2 regions of the Lysinibacillus sp. A4 genome follow, and region 1 is predicted to be linked to the other one. Evidence: a T-box and tRNA genes for the amino acid it is inferred to sense, from the RefSeq annotation. Region 1 holds a T-box; the other holds one or more tRNA genes.
The links. A T-box is a leader RNA that pairs with one kind of tRNA and senses whether it is charged. The one in region 1 lies ahead of alaS (alanine--tRNA ligase), so its partner is inferred to be a tRNA-Ala.
Positions count from the first base shown of each region.

Region 2: it has a tRNA-Ala gene. The T-box ahead of alaS (alanine--tRNA ligase) is inferred to sense a tRNA for this amino acid. The anticodon was not compared.

Region 1 is NZ_JANWTB010000003.1:165,173-182,867, forward strand. It holds gene aroE (shikimate dehydrogenase) at 1-760, opposite strand, end outside; gene yqeH (ribosome biogenesis GTPase YqeH) at 793-1,896, opposite strand; gene NY607_RS06150 (YqeG family HAD IIIA-type phosphatase) at 1,893-2,414, opposite strand; gene NY607_RS06155 (phosphatidylserine decarboxylase) at 2,451-3,233, opposite strand; gene pssA (CDP-diacylglycerol--serine O-phosphatidyltransferase) at 3,370-3,870, shown strand; gene sigK (RNA polymerase sporulation sigma factor SigK) at 3,957-4,664, shown strand; gene mtnN (5'-methylthioadenosine/S-adenosylhomocysteine nucleosidase) at 4,995-5,687, opposite strand; gene NY607_RS06175 (YrrS family protein) at 5,748-6,407, opposite strand; gene greA (transcription elongation factor GreA) at 6,551-7,039, opposite strand; gene udk (uridine kinase) at 7,215-7,853, opposite strand; gene NY607_RS06190 (peptidase U32 family protein) at 7,853-9,133, opposite strand; gene NY607_RS06195 (peptidase U32 family protein) at 9,148-10,080, opposite strand; gene NY607_RS06200 (O-methyltransferase) at 10,086-10,718, opposite strand; gene mltG (endolytic transglycosylase MltG) at 11,005-12,132, opposite strand; gene NY607_RS06210 (DUF1292 domain-containing protein) at 12,282-12,809, opposite strand; gene NY607_RS06215 (DUF1292 domain-containing protein) at 13,155-13,463, opposite strand; gene ruvX (Holliday junction resolvase RuvX) at 13,482-13,898, opposite strand; gene NY607_RS06225 (IreB family regulatory phosphoprotein) at 13,901-14,167, opposite strand; gene alaS (alanine--tRNA ligase) at 14,256-16,916, opposite strand; T-box leader at 17,004-17,219, opposite strand; gene corA (magnesium/cobalt transporter CorA) at 17,288-17,695, opposite strand, start outside.
Region 2 is NZ_JANWTB010000019.1:210-5,087, reverse strand. It holds gene NY607_RS23330 (CynX/NimT family MFS transporter) at 1-1,020, shown strand, start outside; gene NY607_RS23325 (hypothetical protein) at 1,088-1,618, opposite strand; gene NY607_RS23320 (nitric oxide synthase oxygenase) at 1,670-2,716, opposite strand; tRNA gene NY607_RS23315 (tRNA-Glu) at 3,286-3,357, opposite strand; tRNA gene NY607_RS23310 (tRNA-Asn) at 3,359-3,435, opposite strand; tRNA gene NY607_RS23305 (tRNA-Ile) at 3,443-3,516, opposite strand; tRNA gene NY607_RS23300 (tRNA-Gly) at 3,521-3,594, opposite strand; tRNA gene NY607_RS23295 (tRNA-Phe) at 3,600-3,675, opposite strand; tRNA gene NY607_RS23290 (tRNA-Ser) at 3,682-3,774, opposite strand; tRNA gene NY607_RS23285 (tRNA-Ala) at 3,788-3,863, opposite strand; tRNA gene NY607_RS23280 (tRNA-Pro) at 3,879-3,955, opposite strand; tRNA gene NY607_RS23275 (tRNA-Arg) at 3,971-4,047, opposite strand; tRNA gene NY607_RS23270 (tRNA-Lys) at 4,066-4,138, opposite strand; tRNA gene NY607_RS23265 (tRNA-Gln) at 4,152-4,226, opposite strand; tRNA gene NY607_RS23260 (tRNA-His) at 4,236-4,311, opposite strand; tRNA gene NY607_RS23255 (tRNA-Trp) at 4,360-4,433, opposite strand; tRNA gene NY607_RS23250 (tRNA-Tyr) at 4,438-4,521, opposite strand; tRNA gene NY607_RS23245 (tRNA-Thr) at 4,529-4,604, opposite strand; tRNA gene NY607_RS23240 (tRNA-Asp) at 4,613-4,688, opposite strand; tRNA gene NY607_RS23235 (tRNA-Val) at 4,693-4,768, opposite strand; rRNA gene rrf (5S ribosomal RNA) at 4,780-4,878, opposite strand, start outside.

The DNA.
Region 1 (17,695 bases):
GTTCAAAAGCGATGGCTCCTTGATGGACAAACATTCCTAAGCCAGTGACAATCGTTGCTCCTTTTTCTTCAGCCGCTTGTAAAAAAGGCGTCATTAATGGATTATACACAATATCCGCAACAATTGCTTCTTTCATCAGCAGATCTAATGAAAATGGCATTGAAAAATTGCCCGTGGAAAGGCCAGCTGATGTCATTTGCACAATAATGCTGAAATCAGCTAGCGTTTCTTCCGCTTGTTGTAATGAAATAGCACGTCCCATACCCATTTCATCAATAATCATTTGTGCATTCGTCACCGTACGATTGGCAATGGTTACATGACAATAGCCTTGTTGCTGCATAGCAAAGGCAATGCCTCGAGCAGCACCTCCAGCACCAACAAGTAATACAGGCTTGTCTTTATGAGAAACCCCAACGGCTTCTTCCAGTGATCGAACAAATCCAATACCATCTGTATTATAGCCTTTCAGCTTTCCTTCTGTTGTTCGTACGACTGTATTCACTGCGCCCATTTTTTGTGCCAGCTCATCTAGCTCGTCTAGATACGGAATGATTGCTGTTTTATGAGGAATGGTCACGTTCCAGCCACTTGCCCCTAATGTCTTCAAACCAGCAACAGCAGATTCTAATTGATCAGGCGTTACATGTAAAGGAATATATGTCGCATCAATTGACATGTCCTCAAACCAAGCATTGTGCATGGCAGGTGATTTTGAATGTTCAATTGGATCACCCATAACTGCAAACCATTTCTTCATTTTCTAGTCCCTCTCTCTACTATGTCCTCCATTTAGATCAGCGAAGGACGAATTGAAACTTGTACACCTTTTGGGGCGTAAGCTGCTACTACTACATTCGCATGTTGAACGGTAATCCAGCCAAGTCCAGAAAATACAACATCTGTTTTCGCTTCTTTGATGGAAAATTCGTGACGAACCAATGGCGGTAACTGGTCGATAAAGTCCGCAGTTGGGGGAGCCAATAATTCTCCTTTATGCTCTTCATATAACGCATCTGCCTTCTCAAGCTTTGTACGATGAATTGGTAAATCATTTGCCACATGGATGGTAAAGGCAGAACGGTCACCCTGAATAAAATCAAATCTTGCCAATGCACCAATAAATAGCGTTTGCCCAGCATTTTGTTGATAGACTTTCGGCTTAATTTCTTTTTTCGGCATAATATATTTTAATTCACTGGCATCAATATGATGAGCCATTTGATGATGATTAATAATACCTGGTGTATCATATAATGCACTACCATCATCCAATGGAATATCTATCATGTCTAAAGTAGTACCTGGGAAATGTGAGGTTGTAATCACTTCACCCTCACCTGTTGCCTGCTTAATAATTCGGTTAATAAACGTAGATTTCCCAACATTTGTACAGCCAACAACATATACATTTTGTCCTTTACGATATTCATCGATGGCTTCCATTGCTTCTGCCATCCCTTTGCCTTTATGGGCACTGACTAATAGGACATCCACAGGCTGTAGCCCAAGAGCCTTTGCTTCACGTTTCAGCCAGTTGATAACTTTTTTTGGCTTCACTGACTTTGGTAATAAATCAGCTTTGTTGGCAATCAATAGGACAGGATTCTTCCCTACAAAACGATGAAGCCCTGGTAGCCAGCTTCCATTAAAATCAAATATATCAACAATTTTTACGATTAAGCCTTGCTGTGTACCAAGACCATTTAAAATACGTAAAAAATCGTCATCTGTTAACGATACTGGTTGAATTTCATTGTAATTTTTCAAACGGAAGCAACGCTGGCAAATGACCACATCCTTTTCTAATGATGATGGGGGTGCATACCCAACTGCTGTTTTATCTTCTGTTTGAATTGTTGTACCACAGCCAATACAATTTGGCATTTCAATCATTCTTGTTCCTCCCAAGTTATAATTCCTTTTCGTTTCAAATCATTAAAAACGCGACGTTCAATGAAACGATTCAATTTTGTTACAAGCCCATCTGATTGTGCAACAGGCTTCACGAGCACTGTGTGCAAGCCTAAGCGGTTTGCGCCCATTACATCCGTAAGGAGTTGATCTCCTACCATTACTACTTCATGTGGACGCAAGCCTAGTTGTATCAGCGCATTATAAAAAGCATTACGAAGTGGCTTTTTCGCCTTGTGAATGTAAGGAATACCTAATGGCTCAGCAAAATGCTTTACACGAGCTTCCTTGTTATTTGACGCAATAATAACACGAATACCTGATTCTTTCATAATGCGTAACCAAATGATTAGCTCTTCTGTTGCATCTGGACGATCCCATTCAACAAGTGTATTATCTAAATCCGTAATGATTCCTCTAATCCCTAATTCTTGTAACTTTTCCGGCGTAATTTCAAAAATATTCGTCACAAATTCGTTCGGTAATAAAAAATTATACAAAATAGCGACCCCTAATCTTAACGTATTATTCGACCATTATAGCATATTTGCAAAGGCTTCACCCATTCGAATTGGGCTTCCTTTTACAACATTATCCGTAAATTTAATTGTATCCTTTTCAAACAGCATCACAACAGTAGAACCAAATGAGAAATAACCAACTTCCTGCCCTTTCTGCCATTTCGTTGTTGTATTGGTAAGCACAATGGAATTCACAAAGGTTGCACCTACTTTGATAAATGCAACATGCTGATTATTTGCTGCTTTCAGCTCAGTCACTAAACGATAATTATGAGAAATTGGTTTTTTACCGTATGTAAGACCTAACTGATTCACAGGATAAGATTTCTGACCAAGTGTATATTGTCGTAAGACTTCTCCATCTATCGGGCTATGGATACGATGGTAATCAGCAGGACTTAAATAAAAAACGATAAAATGTCCGTCTGCATATTGTGCAGCTCGTTCTGTATTGCCGAGTAAATCTTGTAATGCATAAGGCTTACCCTTCACAAGAAATGTCATATCCCATTCAATACGTCCAAAGGATTCCACTTTTGCGTCCACTGGGCTGGCATAGACAGTTGGATTTTTTTCAATAGGTCGAGCTTCTTCAATAAGTTCTCTTGTAAAAAAATCATGTAAACATGAAAATTGTTGTTGTTTTTTTGAAACTTCTTCAAGGTTAATATCGTATAACTTCATGTAGCTTGGTATTATACGTTTACTCCACTTCGCTTTTGCTATTGTCTGCAAAAGATGGGAAGATTGCTTACCATTCGTTAGTTCTATCAAGCGTTGATATAGTTTTTCTTTCATACAGTAAAACCCCTATCCATTAATTTAGACTGTCAATTTTTTCGCATTCGAAGTATAATGGTACAATATCTTAAGTGCAAAGGAGTGATCCCCCTTGTTTTTTTATCACAAGTTGGTGGATACCACGGTTAAGAAAATGAAATCGCACGCAGCTAACTTCATAACAATTAGTAATATGTCCTTTGGAGGCGCGGCTATTATGGCCACTCTACATGAATACTATAGCTATAGTGTCTTGTTTATCTTTATAGCAGCTCTTCTTGATCGCTACGATGGTAAGGTAGCGAGAGCGCTCGGACAAGTGTCAGAATTAGGTAAACAATTAGATTCTATGAGTGATATTATATCATTTGGTGTGGCGCCTGCATTATTAATGTATGAAGTTGTTCTAGTTGATTTTGGTTTTGTCGGCATGATGATGGCCGTATTATTTATCGTCTGTGGCGCGATGCGTTTAGCTCGCTTCAATATTAGCGAAGCGAACGGTTATTTCACAGGTTTACCAATTACAGCCGCAGGTACGTTCTTAACTTTAACGTATTTCGCAGCTTATACGTTCCATCCGGCATTTTATCTTTTCCTTTTCCCCATTTTAGCTTTACTCATGATTAGTACATTTACGTTAAAAAAAGTGTAACAGCACATTTGCTGTTGCACTTTTTTCATTTCCCACGTCTTTTAAACATATACTGTCGAAAAATGGGGAAAGGATGAAATCTTTCAATGAGCGGAATTTTTACATCGATGTTGCAGTTATGGCTTGAAATCCCTGCGTTGCTTGGCTATTTAAAGGGGCAAACATTCCATAAACCCTTTTCAAAAGAAGAGGAAGCTGCTTGTATTGAACGATTTTTAGGTGGCGATGAGCAAGCGCGTCTTGATCTAATAGAACGTAATATGAGGCTTGTCGCACATGTCGTTAAAAAATTCCATCCAAAACATGAGCAACTCGATGATTATATTTCTATTGGAACAATTGGACTAATGAAAGCCGTTGAGAGCTATACTCCTGATAAAAAAACTAGACTTGCCACATATGCAGCTCGTTGCATTGAAAATGAGATTTTAATGCATCTACGCACCCAAAAGAAAGTGCAAAAAGACGTTTCGCTATTTGAGCCGATTGGAACTGATAAAGATGGGAACGCACTGCAAATTCGCGATTTACTTCAGTGTGATGAAGAAAGTGCCACAGAAAAGCTAGAGCATAAAGAGCATGTAGCACAACTATACCACTATTTGCATATGCTCGATGAACGTGAGCTCGAAATTGTGACACTCCGTTATGGCTTAAATCAACAGGATGCACTTACGCAAAAGGAAATTGCAGCACGCTTAAATATTTCACGTAGCTATGTATCTCGCATTGAAAAACGGGCACTTATTAAACTCTATCAACTATATAAACGAGATCAAAAAACTATTGAATAATATATTGTAAAATGGTTATGAAAAAAATTCAATCCTTCAATGGCGAAGAATATGCCTATTTCATGGCATATAAAAAAACTCCTTTGCGACATGACTATGTCGCAAAGGAGCTTTCCCGTCATACTAGTGTGCTGATTCAGATAGTTCTGCTGAAATCAACGTACCTATTAAAGTTGTAATAATGACTACACCTGCTGTTAAAAATAACATCATGAATGCCTCCCATTCTATTATGAAGAGATTGATTAATGTCAGTGTAGCATTTGTTTTTTGTATCAACTGTGATTTTTCTCACAGAATAAACCACACATTTTGACCATTCTGTGTAGTTTATAGTGAGGAAATTGCTTTTAATACGACTTGTGTCGAATGTTTTGCAGCAACTGGTAAAAATTCATCAAAGCTAATATTCGATTCTTTACCTGCAATATCTGATAATGCACGAATGACTACAAAAGGTGTAGCAAATTGATAACAAACTTGTGCAACTGCAGCCGCTTCCATCTCTACAGCTTTCATTTGAGGGAAATGGCGTCGAACAGCCTCTACACGTTCAGGATCATTCATAAAAGCATCCCCAGAGCAAATTAAACCAACGCCATACTGGTGCTCTCCAACTGCCTTTACAGCCTCCTCAGCTACCTTCATCAATTTCTCATCTGATTTATATGCTGCTGGCATACCAGCCATTTGTCCAATTTCATAGCCAAAGATTGTGACATCTACATCGTGGTGACGAACTTCATCAGAAATAACGACAGCGCCTACCTCAAGTGCTTCATCATACCCACCTGCAGAGCCTGTATTAATGACAACATCTGGTTTAAACTCATGTAAAAGGATTGTCGTAGACATAGCAGCATTTACTTTACCAATACCGCTTTTTAATAATACGACTTCCTTTCCTTCAAAAGTTCCTGTTGTATACTCACTACCTGCAATCGTTGTGCTGTGTGCATCGTCTAATGCTGCTCTTAGAAGCTCCACTTCCTCTTCCATTGCGCCAATTACTGCAATTTTCATCTACTGTTACTTCCCTTCTTTTATCAACTCTATTAAAAATAATCAAAAGAGTGATTTTCGTCAATAGGCGCCTTCTAATGTATTTAGTTGCTCAAGCTTCACTGGCTTCCAACCTTCATTATCAACCCATTCCATACTTACACGATACATTTGAGACTTATCATTGGTCGAAACAGTAGCAATGGATGAATTAGGACCACCATTATTTTGCATACGCCAGATGATCATATTGCTTTGGTCAATACCAGTCACCGTAGATACTGTTGCTACTTTCTCAGCCCAGTCTACAGACTTGTCGTCATATGAAGACACATGCTGACCTGTTTGAGTTGTTGGTGTTGGCTGCCAATTTTTATTCGTGATAACCTTCTCAACAATAGGATTATCTGAGGCTGATTCTTCTGCTGTGCCTTGTTCTTCCTGGGATGTCTCAGGTTCTGATTCTTCCTCTGAAGGTTTATCTTCTTCTACAGCTAGATCTTCTTTTTCTTCATCCGTCGGTTCTTTCTCTACTTCTTTTTCTTCATCACCGCTCTGTTCTTCTTGAGCTGGTTCCTCTTTCACCGCTTGATCTGCATCATCTTGCCATTTAAACACATAGGTTGCTGTGATAATAATGAGGACAACCACAACACCAATTAAAATATTCAATAGTTTATCTAGCTTTTTATTACGAGATGGCTGCAAATGACGACCACTTCGAGTTTGTCGTTCACTCATAATGTCTCCCCCTCTCTAGGCAATATTCTATCAAGTTCGACAGCACTTGCAAAATAATTCTACTCACTATTTTATTAAATAGTTTTCACGCTAAAAATGGTACAAGCAGTCAGCCAAAGGCTAACTGCTTGTACCTATACATATTATTTAATTGAGAGAATTTTCACTTTCATTTCGCCGCCAGGTGTTTGAACGACAACCTCTTCACCTTCAGCACGACCAAGTAGACCTTTTGCAATTGGTGATTCATTCGAAATACGGAATTCCATAGGATCTGCCTCAGCAGAACCAACAATTGTATAAGATTCTTCATCTGTTGATGGCTTACCATTGATGATTTCTACGAATGTAACCGTTTTCCCTAATGATACTACACTGTTATCTGTCTCGTCTTCAGAAATAATCACTGCATTGCGAATCATAGATTTTAATGTTGAAATACGACCTTCTAAAAAGGCTTGTTCTTCTTTAGCAGAATCGTACTCAGCGTTTTCAGAAAGATCTCCAAAATCACGTGCTATTTTAATGCGTTCAACGATTTCTTTTCGTGTTTCAGTTTCTAATTTTACTAATTCTTCTTCTAATTTACGTTTTCCCTCAGCTGTCATAGGGTACTGTTTTTCATTTGCCAAAGTCCTTCACTCCTTGTTTCTTCAATATAAAAACATAAAACTCGACTAAATGCATGGAAGATGCATCTAATCGAATTTTATTATTTTTAAACGTTTTCAAATTACGCTTTGACCTAATAGTATGCATGCTTTTTCAAAATATGCATGTAAATATTGTCAATACCACTCTATCTTATTACAATACGTTGTCGGTTTCAAGAATAGTTTTAATTTTCGTTACCATTAAATCAATCGCCACCTCATTATCCCCACCTTCAGGAATAATGATATCAGCATAACGTTTCGTTGGTTCAATAAATAAATTATGCATCGGTCGAACCGCTGATAAATACTGCTCAATCACCGAATCCGTTGTACGTCCACGCTCTTTAATATCACGCATAATGCGGCGAATAATACGTAAATCTGAATCTGTATCCACAAATAATTTAATATCCATTAAATCACGTAAATCAGCATCCTCTAAGACTAGAATACCTTCTAGTATAATAACATCTACTGGTTCAACGTGTATAACTTCTTCTGCCCTTGTATGCTGGACGTAATCATACACAGGTTTTTCAATTGGTTGACGCACTAACAACTTTTTTATGTGCTCAATTAATAAATCATTATCGAAAGCTAACGGATGATCGTAGTTAGTTCCTAAGCGTTCTTCAAATGTTAAATGACTTTGATCCTTATAATAAAAATCTTGTTCAATTACCACAACAGAATGCTCACGGAAAACATCATAAATGGCACGCGTCACGCTCGTTTTTCCCGAGCATGAGCCACCTGCGATTCCGATGACAACAGGACGCTTCACTGCCATTAGTTATTCTCCTTTCGCATCATGTTATGCGGCTTCAATGGTGTATCACATTTAAATTTGACAATTTGTAATGGATGACGAGCTGCATCTAGGCTATTGCCATCCTCGTCCCAAATTTCACCCATTGTTAAACGGAAATTCTCAATTTCAGGACCAAAGAATTCTACTTCGTCACCAGGTTTAAAATAATTACGCTGTTGCATTGTCACTATTTTTGTCTCTGGATCATGCTCTAAAATAAGTCCAGCAAATTCATAGGTTGTTTTACGACCATGCACACCAAACATCTGCTCCTCAAAGCCAGGTGCATCATGGAAGAATGCTTCAGCCGTATCACGGTTAGCACATTTGTCTAATTCCTCTAGCCATTCACGTTTAATTTTAAAGTTATCAGGATCTGCACAATAAGCATCAATCACTTTACGGTACACAGAAACAACTGTCGCTACATAGTGAATGGATTTCATACGACCTTCAACTTTTAACGAGTCGATACCTAGCTCAATCATATGAGGAATCGCTTCAATTAATTTTAAATCTTTTGGACTCATCGCAAATGGTGCATGGCTATCATCGAAAAGTGCTTTTTCTTCACCATCTTCTAATTCATATAGATCATAGTCCCAACGGCATGATTGGCAGCATCCCCCTCGGTTTGAGTCACGAGCCGTCATATGATTAGAAAGAACGCAACGACCAGAGTAGGCAATACACATTGCTCCATGAACAAAGGCCTCAATTTCAATGTCGACCTTTTCCTTCATCAGCTTCATTTCTTCTCCGCCGACTTCACGCGCTAATACAACACGATGTAAACCTTCTTCTTTCCAGTACTGCACGGCCTTCCAGTTGGACAATGATTGCTGAGTAGAAAGGTGAATTTCAAGCTTAGGTGCTGCTGTACGACAGGTTTCAATAATAAGCGGATCTGCTACAATAATACCTGTTACGCCCACTGATTCAATATCCTTTAAGTAACGCTCTAAGCCATCCATATTTTCATTGTGGGCAAAAATATTTGTTGTTACATATATTTTCGCACCATATTGATTGGCAAATTCTACACCTTCACGCATCTCTTCAATTGAAAAGTTATCCGCATTCGATCGTAGACCAAACTCTCGCCCACCGATAAATACAGCATCTGCTCCGTAATGGACAGCTATTTTTAATTTCTCTAAACTACCCGCTGGAGCAAGTAGCTCTGGTTTTTTAGTAATGACACGTTTACCGTTGACAATCTCACGGATTTTGTCATTTTGCTCTAACGCTAATGCCATGTTATTGTCCCCTCCTAGTAAACTGTTTCCTTAAAGATAAAGCCTGTATCTAATGGTCTAATAGCTGGTTGCATATCTTCAATTTTTGCTAATAAATCGTCTTTTATTTCTTCATATGCCTCTTCTGATTCGTCAAAATACGTATCGATCGCTTTTCGATAAGCTTCTGTTACTGCGACTACATAGTCTGGCGTTTGAAGAACACCTTCAATTTTTAGAGCATCGATGCCACCTTCAAATAATTCGCCTAGTTCATCAATAATACACATATCATTTGGACTGAAAATATGTGTACCATTTACATCTTCATATATTGGATACTTATTATTTCGTTCATCATCATGTAGGAACATATTACGATTTTCTTGGCGATTTTCAATCGCCATTACTTTATCTTGATATAAGAAATAATGGCCGAGTAATGGACGTTTTGATTGGAACATACATGTCATTCCATGTACTTGTACTTCAATTTCCATCTCGGTATTTTCTTTAATTTCTAATACTTCATCAAGAGAAAGCTCACGCGCTAACACAGCACGCGTTGCACCACGTTGCCCCCAGTAATTAGCCGTAAACCAGTTTGTAGCTGTCGTTTCTGGATTCCAATGTAACGGAATCGTAACACCTTGCTCTCTACGAATAATGAGTACCGCTGGATCACCGTAAATTAAACGGTCCACACCGATACGTTGCATTTCTTTTACATAATCAGCAAGTGCCTCTAGTTTCTCATTATGGAAAAGTGCATTGACTGCAACATATACCTTTTTACCCGCTTCGTGTATAAGCTTTGTCGCTTGTTCTACTTCTTCAACGGAGAACTCTCCTGCTAGACGTAGACCAAATTGTTGTTCACCAATAACAAAAGCATCTGCTCCAGCAACTAAAAGTGCTTTTATATGTTCTAATGATTGTGGTGTCACAAGCAATTCTGGTTTTTTCATAGTAGTCACCTCTTCAAACATAGTAATAAACCATCACCGACTGGTAAAAAAGCACTTGTATACTCCGGGTGCTGCATAATCCAATCCGTGAAGTTTTTTAAATTGCGAATCATTGTTCGCTTACGACGTGGAACATCCTTCAACTCTAAATCAGACAAACCATGCATGTACATATTATCGATATACAATACCCCTCCTGATTTTACTAAAGGTGCATATTTTTCAAAAAAGCGTTGGTATTGTCCCTTCGCAGCATCAATAAAGACCGCATCGAATGTTGTGTTAATAGCCTCGTCATCCACTTCTAAAGCGTCACCCTCAATGACCGTAATTCGATCTGATACAGTCGAACGTTTAATATAGGCTTTTGCCCTTGCTACACGATCTTGATCACGTTCAATTGTAACAATTTGGACATGAGGCAATGCCTCTGCCATACGAATAGCAGAGTAACCAATTGCTGTACCTATCTCTAAAATTTTTGACGGATTCTGAATACGCAACAGTTGATTTAATGCATCAATACCTGCTAGTTGCATGATCGGTACGTGATGCTCCTCCGCATATGCTTCCATTTCTAAAAGCAATTCATTACGTGGCTGTATAAATGATTGTATATATGCATCTGATAATTCCATTGTTTCCACCCTCATTTAAAAGGCAACGAGCGTTTGCCGTTGTCTGTACTTCATCATTTATCAACAAAAAGAAAAAGACCAAACGTGATGTCTTGGTACTTTGCCATACAAAAATGAGCAATTGCTTCGATATGCTCAAACAATTGCCACCACGCATATTTGTCCCGCATAAATGAACGGATTGATCAAAAATCACACTTTATAATAGCATGAAAATAGAAGGAAAGCTATTTTTCTTTCCTTCTATCCATCTGTTTGCTATATGATTTTTGTTCTTCCTATACGTTTACTCTTCTTTTCGTAAATATTTTTCTACCTTCTGCAAATGCTCATCATAGGTTTTTGAGAAGTGGTTGACACCCTCTTTATCTGCTAGGAAGTAGAAATAATCTGTTTGACTTGGATTTAATGATGCCTCAATCGAGGTTTTACCTGCACCCGCTATTGGACCAGGTGGTAGACCTTTATTTTTGTATGTGTTATAGGCATTATCCACTTCTAAATCCTCATATAGAACACGATCCTTGTGATCACCCAGTGCATAGAGTACGGTTGGGTCGGTTTGGAGTGGCATCCCTTCATTGATTCGATTATAGAAGACACTTGCAATAGTCTCTCGATCCGTTTGAGCAGTCGCTTCTTCTTCCAATAATGAAGCAAATGTTAACAGCTGATGTACGGACATTTGTTTTTCAGCTAATACATCACTATAGTTCTTCACCACATTGTTCATGGCTGCTATCATCTCTTCTACAATCGCTTGTAAGGATGGTTTTTCCTCATAATAAGAATACGTAGCTGGATATAAATAGCCCTCTAAGTCATAGCGAATATTGTCAGCTAAAACCGCCTCTGTAACTAGCTCAGGATAATTAGCCATCATTTGCTGAACAAATGTGTCACTCGTCACAAGATCCATAAATTCTTTTTGTGTGTACGGTGTTTTCTTTTCAATCACTTTCCCAATTTGTTCAAGTGTTAAGCCTTCTGGGACTGTCATCGTAAAGACAGGCTTACGATATACCTTCCCTGTTTTCAAGCTTTCAATGAGTTCATCAAATGTCATTGCCTGTGTTAAATCATAATTTCCCGCTTGAAATTGTGATTCATTTTTAAATTTTGCATAGTATTTAAAAACACGTGCATCTTTTATGACACCTTTTTTCTCTAGTAGTGTTGAAATGGAGGACAAACTAGAGCCAATTGGTACTTCTACTGCAATTGTTTTCGTTGCATTAGGGTCTAATGGTTTTAGAGCACCTTTTACATAATTGTACCCAAATAAACCAACAACTCCAATTATTAGTACGAAAACAATGGCAATAATTGCGACGATTTTTCTCACCATTTTTACCTCAGATTTTCTTTCTTGCATTTTTGAAAACATTTCTTGTTTTTTTGAACCGTTATCCACGGGTTTCCCCCCTATCACTATTCAATATCATACTAGAAATCAACTTTCACGACAAACAGAAATCGACAATTCAGGAGAAATTACATATGTAAAAAATCTGCCAACAACTTTCGTTAGCAGATTTTTGAGCATTCTAGAAATAGTTTATCCTATAAAGTGTTTAATACTTCTTCTACAAATTCCCATTCTTCATCTGACTCAATCGGGTATAACTCTTCAATCTGGCCTTCATTTCCAGCTAGATATTGGGCTGCAAAAATATCACGCTCATCAATCGGTTCATCTGTTGCTGGCACATATAATACATACGATTTACCGAATTGCTCAGATGAAAATGTATGAATGACTTCGCACACTTGATCTTTTCCTTCTTCGTCTGTCACAGTAATTAGCTGTGGTTCTTCTTCAAATTCATCAAGTAATGTTAACACCACTTCATTAATCATTTCCCATTCGGCATCTGTTTCAACAGGCTGTAAATTTGTCATCTCACCTGTATTGTCATCATAATCAAAAGTCATCGCCGAAAGGTCTCCTGGAATTTCTTGACCTGTTTCATCTAGAAGGGAAAATAACACATAGGACTTGTCCTCCGCATCAAAGGTAAAGACCACACGACACTGCTGTTCCTTACCATCTTTCCCAATGATCATAAATTCTTGCGTTTCTTCATTCATTCTGTTTCCTCCTTTATGACAATTTGATGTCATTTATTAAATCGTTTTTTTGAGGTTAGACACTTTAGAATAGCTTCTCCTATTTTTGAGCAAGTTTTCCCTGCATTTCTTCTCTACCTTTGAGCAGGTTCTCGATGTTTGGAGTGGGGCTTGGAGCGGTTACACTCTATTTCTAAGCGAATCCACAAACTTTATGAACGTTTCTCAACAATTGTGGATCAAATTCACACATCTACAATGCATTCATTCTTCAATTTAACAATCCTTCTACATTAGAAAAGCTTCAATAAAAAAGGAACAAGGACTGCAAGCTGCGATCCTTGTTCCAAGCTTTGAGTTAGAAGATTAGTCTTCGTTTTCATCCTCTAAAGCGTTTAAAACGTCCTCTACCATATCCCACTCTGCTTCAGTTTCGATTGGTGTTAATTCACCATCTTCACCATTTTCAGATGGTACAAATGAAGATACAAAGATTTCAACTGAGCCATCTTCATCTTCCTCTGCGCCTACCATTGAGTAAAACACATATGATTTGCCAAACTCTGGAGATTCATGAACGTGAATCACTTCACAAAGCTGCTCGTTTCCGTTTTCGTCAATCACTGTAATGTGTTGAACATGTAGTTCTTCTTCATGGTTATGCTCGTGTGCCATGCATTGTCACCTCATCAATTAATTTTTGCTATCTAAGTAGCCTTGTAAAATCATCACAGCTGCCATTTTATCAATGACCTGCTTGCGCTTTTTGCGACTCACGTCCGCTTCGATCAGCATACGTTCAGCAGCCATCGTCGTTAAACGTTCATCCCATAATTTGACCGGTAGTGAGAAATGCTCTTCTAATAGCTTTTTATAGTTTTCAGAAGCCTCTCCACGCGGTCCAACCGTATTATTCATGTTTTTTGGAAAACCTACAACAAATTCTGTTATAGTATATTCCTTTACTAGCTCAGCGATACGGTCAATACCGAACTCACCATTAGCTTCATCAATTTTTACGGTTTCAATACCTTGGGCGGTCCAACCAAGTGCATCACTTACAGCAACACCCACAGTTTTTGACCCAACGTCTAATCCCATAATTCTCATTTCTAGTCCTCGTTATTCTTTTTGATATAAAATTTAACAAGCTCCTCTAGAATTTCGTCACGCTCAAGCTTGCGAATTAAATTACGAGCATCCTGATGGCGAGGAATATACGCCGGATCACCAGAAAGTAAGTAACCAACAATCTGATTGATAGGGTTATATCCCTTTTCCTCTAATGAAGAATGAACTTTCAACATTACCTGCTTGACTTCCTGTTCCATTGATTCTTCTGGAAAATTAAATTTCATCGTTTGATCAAATGAACTCATGACCAGCACCTCGCTTTCAGAAATAAGGAGATGTGCAAACAAGCTCATCTCCAATTTCTCTTTATTATAACATGTTTTGGTGAATTAATTAAATGGATTTAACATAATCATACACAGAAAGTAGTGCTTCATCAAGTTTTGATGCATCTTTTGCACCTGCCATCGCCATATCTGGACGACCGCCACCTTTACCACCACATGCTTCCGCAACCATTTTCACAATATTCCCTGCATGGTAATTGCCACCAACTAATTCTTTTGAAACACCAGCACATAACATAACTTTTTCACCATCAACTGCTCCAAGAACAATGACTGCTTTTGGCATTTTTGCTTTCAGGTCATCCATCATTTGACGGAGTTGATTGTTATCCTTCGCTTCCACTTTTGTAGATAGCACTGTCACATCTCCAATTGTTTGAGCGGCATCAACAACTGCCCCTGCCTGTGCATTGGCGATTTTTTGAGATAATGCTTCGTTTTCACGTTGTAATTCTTTATAGTCTGCTTGTAATGCCTGTACTTTTGTAACAATATCTTTAGCATTTGCTTTTAATAATGCTGCTGCATCATTTAATAATGCTTCTTCTTCTTTTACTGCTTCATAAGCAACTTTTCCTGTAACAGCTTCAATACGACGAGTACCTGCACCGATACCACCTTCTGAAACAATTTTAAAGAAGCCAATTTCAGAAGAGCGTTTAACATGGATACCACCACATAGCTCAATCGAATAATCTCCGATGGATACTACACGTACAACATCTCCATATTTTTCACCGAATAATGCCATAGCACCCATTGCTTTTGCTTCATCAATGCCTTTTTCTTCAATAATGACCTCTATATCATCCCACACTTTTTCATTTACAATACGTTCAATTTGCTGTAATTCTTCTTTTGTAACTTGACCAAAGTGAGAGAAATCAAAACGTAAACGATCAGGTCCTACATATGATCCAGCTTGGTTCACATGATCACCTAGCACATCTTTTAATGCACGTTGCATAATATGTGTTGCCGTATGGTTTTTAATGATTAAATTACGGTCATCACGATTGACCACTGCTTGCACTGCATCTTCCACATGCATTTCCCCAGATTCAACTACTACTGTATGAAGCGGTTGACCATTCGGTGCTTTTTGAACATCTTTTACAACAGCCGTAAAGCTATCATTTGAAATAGTACCACTATCAGCAATTTGACCACCCATTTCAGCGTAGAATGGTGTCTTCGCTAAAATAACCAATGCTTCCTGACCTTCAGAAGCGACTTTCGCAACTTGACCATTGACGATCATTGCAGCGATTTCAGTATTAACACTTAACGTATCATAGCCAACAAATTCACTTGCAACCGTTAAGTTTGCTAATACTTCATTCTGGACTTGCATCGAATCAACATCTTGTCGTGCAGCACGCGCGCGTTCACGTTGCTCTTCCATCGCTGCCTCAAAACCTTCATGATCTACTTTCATGCCTACTTCCTCTGCATATTCTTCCGTTAGCTCGATTGGGAAACCATACGTATCATATAAACGGAAAGCATCTGCTCCTGGGATGTAATCATGACCAGCTGCTTTTTGAGATTCCACTACTTCATTAAAGATAGCTAAACCACCATCTAATGTTTCGTGGAAACGAATTTCTTCATTTTTAATGACACGTTGAATAAATTCGCATTTCTCTGTAACTTCTGGATAGAAGTCTTCCATAATTTTACCCACAGTTGGTACAAGTTCAAACATAAATGGTTTTTCAATACCAATTTGTTTAGCATAGCGAACGGCACGACGTAGTAAGCGACGTAATACATAGCCACGGCCTTCATTTGAAGGCAGGGCACCATCGCCTATAGCAAATGCTACTGTACGGATATGGTCTGCAATCACTTTAAATGGTGTATTAATATCTTCATCTGAGCCAAAGATTTCATTTAAGTCTACTTCGCCAGGTCGTTTATATTTACGATTGGCAAACTCCTCGATTTTTTCAATAATTGGCATAAATAAATCAGTATCAAAGTTTGTTGGTACATTTTGCACGACGGACACAATACGCTCTAAGCCCATACCTGTATCAATATTTTGCTTTGGTAGTGGCGTGTAAGTGCCATCAGGATTATGGTTAAATTGAGAGAACACAAGGTTCCAAATTTCTAGGTAACGCTCATTTTCTCCTCCTGGATACATTTCAGGGTCATTTTCATCTGAGCCGTATTCTACGCCGCGATCATAAAAAATCTCTGAGTTCGGACCAGATGGGCCTTCTCCTATATCCCAGAAGTTCCCTTCTAAACGAATTAAACGTTCTTCTGGAATACCGATTTCCTGATGCCAAACATCATATGCTTCCTGGTCTTCTGGGTGAATCGTGATGGATAATAATGCTGGATCAAAGCCCATCCATTTTTTATCTGTTAAAAACTCCCAAGCATAATGAATTGCTTCTTTTTTAAAGTAGTCACCAATAGAGAAGTTTCCTAACATTTCAAAGAATGTATGGTGTCGAGCTGTTTTCCCAACGTTTTCAATATCGTTGGTACGAATCGATTTTTGAGCATTTGTAATACGTGGATTATCAGGGATAATACGGCCATCAAAATATGGTTTCAAAGTTGCAACACCTGAGTTGATCCAAAGAAGTGATGGATCATTTATTGGCACAAGTGGTGCTGATGGCTCATGATGATGCCCCTTTTCTTTAAAAAATTCCAAATACATACGGCGAATATCTACTGCTTTCATTGGATAAATTCCTCCTATTTTATATTGTAAAATCACGATACGAATCCTGCGATTTACCGAAGAAAATAAAAAAAGCCCTCATCCCCAAAAAGGGACGAGGACTTGTCATTAGTCTCGCGGTACCACCCTAGTTGTAAGTAAAAACCTTACTTACCTCTTTAGCACTTGTAACGTCAGTGAACGGCAGGGATTAGCTGCACTCTGGAGTAGCTTTCGGCATTTGCTGTTGTGAGGATTTTTTCAGCCTAGAAATCCCTTTCTTGTGCACACACAAATACGTACTTTTTCCATCATCGTTTTTACTTTTTCTATCGAAAATTATAAAAAAAATCTATTGCGCTGTCAATTAGTACTAGTATGACTAACACTAACTAAGCAATCATTTTTTTGAAATATATCCACATACCCCATGTAAAGATAACTAAGAAGGCGCTAATTGCAATAGTTGTATAAGGGGTATCTTGATAAGGCAAAGGTACATTCATTCCAAAAAAACTAGTAATTACTGATAGTGGTAACATAATTGTCGAAATGACCGTTAATAAATTCAGCTTTTCAATGGATTTCCCACTGATAATTGAAAAATACGTATCAAGCGTGCTGTTCACTAAATCGCGATATGTCTCTGTGGAGTCGACAATACGCTCTAGATGGTCATTCAAATCTTTATAGAATGGAATATTTTCTTCTTGAATATCAAATTTCCACTGGCCATTGATTGTAGAAAAAATTCTTCTTTGTGGCATAATGGCCTGACGAATTAAAATAATTGTCCGCTT
Region 2 (4,878 bases), on a different contig from region 1:
ACAACGATACCATTGCTGGCTTTTGCTGTTATATCTCCATTTGCACCAGTTGTAGCACGCAAACTAGGGCTTGAGCTAACATTATTTTTATCAACTTTTCTCTTGGCCTTAGGAATTGTCCTACGTTCACTTGGTACTACAGAATTACTTCTATTGGGTACTGTGTTAATTGGCGTAGCCATTTCTTTTGGAAATGTACTAATTCCAGGATTATTGAAATTGAAATTTCCCTATCATGTGGGTTTATTAATGGCCTTTTTCACCATGTCCATGAATTTTACTGCAGGCCTTGGTGCTGGTATTAGCTATCCGATAGCTAATTCATGGTTAGGCTGGCAAGGTGCACTTTCCATTGCACTCATACTCGTTCTCATTACAATCTTAATTTGGATACCTCAACTAAAGTCAAATAAACCGGAACCAGTTACTACATCTAAAAAGACCAGTACACCTTTATGGAAATCACCTGTTACTTGGGCTGTCACAGGGGCAATGGGTTTACAATCTTTATTATTCTACACAACAGCAGCTTGGATACCTGAGATCTATATTGCTCAAGGTTTAGCCCCTGATAAAGCTGGCTGGATGTTTTCAATCATGCAATTCTCACAAGTACCAATGGCCTTAGCAGTGCCTATTATTGCCGGTAAAATGACTTCTCAACGCCCACTTGTATTGATGTTTACATCCTTCTATTTAGTAGGCTTTGTTGGGGTTGTCATGGAATGGACAAGTCTTGGGGTACTGTGGATGGTTCTTCTAGGGTTAGCAGGTGGTTCTTCATTTGCCCTAGCAATGATGTTCTTCACTCTCCGTACTCGTACTGCATTTGAAGCAGCAGATTTATCAGGCTTTGCACAATCTTTGGGTTATTTATTTGCCGCAATTGGTCCTATTCTTTTTGGCTACTTGCATGATTTATTTGGCGGCTGGAATATTGCGGGATGGCTCTTTGTCGTTGTAGCAATGTTACTCTTCTTTTGCTCAATGAGAGCCTCTAAGGATGAATATGTGCATTAAAATTAAATAAAGCAGGTGGATTAGATTCCTCCATCTGCTCTATTTCTATATAGTGTTTACACATTACTTAATTGTCGGGTTGCTGGAGTAATGTTAGCAATTCAGCAAGGCATTCTGATGCTTCATTATTACGAGCTGTTATAGTAGAAAAAATAGGAACAGCCTCTTGTAAAAGCCTATAACTATAATAGTAATAGCCTACAAAAGCTTGCTCCTCATAGCCCTTTGGCGTTTCTTTCTCCCACTCCTGTTCATCATTATCCTCATTTTCTATCCACAAATAGTTGACGTCTAATAGCTCCTGCATATTTTTAACAGTATTGACTGGCTCGAGATAATCCTTGGTAATAGCATGTGCCACAGCTAAATATAACTGTACCTCTTGTAATGAGACAACCTCTAATTTTTTACTAGTAAGCTTTTTTAGCAGGACAAGCAAAACCCATGGTGTCACCTGCCACAGTGTACCTTGATGTTCAATTAATTCAGCTAGTTGTGTGTATTGCTCCTGTTCTATCAGCTTAGGAATGGCTGTACCTCTACCATAAGGTGTCGTCAATTGTCTCCATGGGATATTGGGAATTTGCTGATTTAACATAGTAAGCGCCCTCTCTCATCAAAAGTATTGAAAGTAAACAATTCCTTTACACTAATAGCATGGTTTTTGATAAAAATAATTTGGTGTATGATAAATATTTACATAGGGTTTATGGAATATATGCGTTGTGGCAGGGGAAAGTGGTGGGATTAACCATGTCCAGTTGCCTGTCACTTCTCTTCCTGTTGATTTTTCTGCCTCCTCAAACAATTTAAACTGCTGAGCTGCTGTATGATGATCAACAATGCTCACACCATCTTCTTTAAATGAGTGAAGAACAGCAATATTAAGTTCTACTAAAGCACGATCACGCCAAAGAGACGCATGTTTGGTTGTATCAAGATTAAAAATGTCTGCAATGGCAGGTAACATATTATAACGATCATGATCTGCTAAATTTCGTGCACCAATCTCTGTTCCCATATACCAGCCGTTAAATGGAGCTGCTTGAAAATCAATTCCAGCCATTTGAAAACGCATACTCGAAATAATGGGTACAGCATACCACTTCATTCCTAATTTCTCCACATCGATTGACTCTGGATGGCGGATTGAGACCTCTACTATATTTTCTTCAGGAATTACAAACATTTGAGGAGCACGATTATCCACCTGTATAACGAGTGGTAGTACATCAAAATCAGTTCCTTTACCTCTCCATCCTAACGACTCACACACTTTTGTAAATTTAATGGACTGTGAATCTCCAATAATGCCTGCATCTGTTTCATAGCCTGCATAACGAATTAGTTGATGATTCCAAATCCGTACTCTATCTGAAGCAAACACTGTTATAGTTGGACGAATTTTCCCATGATTTGTCGCATAATCAATATGTTCTAGTAATTTTTGAAAAATAGCCTTTTCATCTAAAACATCACGTGCATCTACCACATGCAGTGACTGCCAAAACAGACGTCCAATACACTTATTGCTATTTCGCCATGCCACCCGTGCACCAAAAACTAGCTCCTCTGTTGTTGGATGATATTCACCTGCATCCTTAACTGCCTGTAATCTATTCTTTAACCAAAGTTCTGATTCATTTTGTTCTGTCTGATATAGATTTAAAAATTGCTGTATCTCCTGTATATTCATATCGATTCCTCCACTTATCCTCATATTAGAGGAACAAAACAACAAGCACCATGAAAATAGTAATCGAAAAAACATACATATTTTATATATGAAATAGTTTGTTCAAATTTACTCTATAGACTCTTTTTCGTAAGAGAATGTAAGGGAGAAAGATTTTAATTATTATAAAAAGGCTACAGTAGTCATGTAGCCTTTTTCAGGGGATTGCAGAACAAAGAAATCAATAGAATTTTTATAAATGATGGAAAGACTAATCGCTCTGAGCTACTTACTTGCTGCTAGTACTTCGCTTTCGCATAGAGCAGAACCAGTTTCACTAATTCTCTGGGCAGGATTGCGCCTGTATCGCTATACTAGAGAAGTCAAGCGCCTTCACAAAAATGTTGACCATGAAGTGTACGTGGTAAGTAAAGCGGTTTATTGGAAGCCCATAGAAAGATGCTAGGGGAATGAAATTTAGTCCTTCACCTTGCCAATAGGTCTTTTTCTGCTATTGCATTATCTTTTATCGATTAACAAAAAGGAGAATAGAAAAAAGCATGTAACACACATCTGTGCTACATGCTTGATGACCCGTACGGGATTCGAACCCGTGTTACCGCCGTGAAAGGGCGGTGTCTTAACCACTTGACCAACGGGCCGTGGCTCCGAAGGCAGGACTCGAACCTGCGACAACCTGATTAACAGTCAGGTGCTACTACCAACTGAGCTACTTCGGAATAATGATGGGCCTAAATGGACTCGAACCATCGACCTCACGCTTATCAGGCGTGCGCTCTAACCAGCTGAGCTATAGGCCCATTTTGGAGCGGGTGATGAGAATCGAACTCACGACATCAGCTTGGAAGGCTGAGGTTTTACCATTAAACTACACCCGCAATAATGGTGGGTCAGGACGGAATCGAACCGCCGACACTTAGAGCTTCAATCTAATGCTCTACCAACTGAGCTACTGACCCGAAAAATGGAGGAGGTAGAGGGATTCGAACCCCCGCGCGGTGTTACCCGCCTGTCGGTTTTCAAGACCGATCCCTTCAGCCAGACTTGGGTATACCTCCAAAAATATTACAATGGTGGAGCCTAGCGGGATCGAACCGCTGACCTCCTGCGTGCAAGGCAGGCGCTCTCCCAGCTGAGCTAAGGCCCCATTTAACATGAAAGATGGTCGGAATGACAGGATTCGAACCTACGACCCCTTGGTCCCAAACCAAGTGCTCTACCAAGCTGAGCTACATTCCGTAAACATGATTTTATTGGCGCGCCCGACAGGAGTCGAACCCATAACCTTCTGATCCGTAGTCAGACGCTCTATCCAATTGAGCTACGGGCGCATGTTAATTAAAAAATGATGAGCCATGAAGGACTCGAACCTTCGACCCTCTGATTAAAAGTCAGATGCTCTACCAACTGAGCTAATGGCTCGTGAAATTAAAAATGGCTGGGGTACTAGGATTCGAACCTAGGCATGACGGAATCAAAATCCGTTGCCTTACCGCTTGGCTATACCCCAATTTTAAAATGGGGCGACTGATGGGAATCGAACCCACGAATGTCGGAACCACAATCCGATGCGTTAACCACTTCGCCACAATCGCCACTATATAGATTATATTAGCTGTATTATGAACGAGTACCTCAATACCTGGCAGGGGCAGTAGGAATCGAACCCACACCAAAGGTTTTGGAGACCTCTATTCTACCGTTGAACTATGCCCCTAAAATGGTGGAGGGGGACGGATTCGAACCGCCGAACCCTAAGGAGCGGATTTACAGTCCGCCGCGTTTAGCCACTTCGCTACCCCTCCAAGGGAATGGTGCCGGCGATAGGAGTCGAACCCACGACCTACTGATTACAAGTCAGTTGCTCTACCAACTGAGCTACACCGGCAATAATAATGGCGGTCCCGACCGGGATCGAACCGGCGATCTCCTGCGTGACAGGCAGGCATGTTAACCGCTACACCACGGGACCAAAATGGTGGAGGATGACGGGCTCGAACCGCCGACCCCCTGCTTGTAAGGCAGGTGCTCTCCCAGCTGAGCTAATCCTCCACAAAAAATAAGCGAAGCGACGTCCTACTCTCACAGGGGGAAGCCCCCAACTACCATCGGCGCTAAAGAGCTTAACTTCCGTGTTCGGTATGGGAACGGGTGTGACCTCT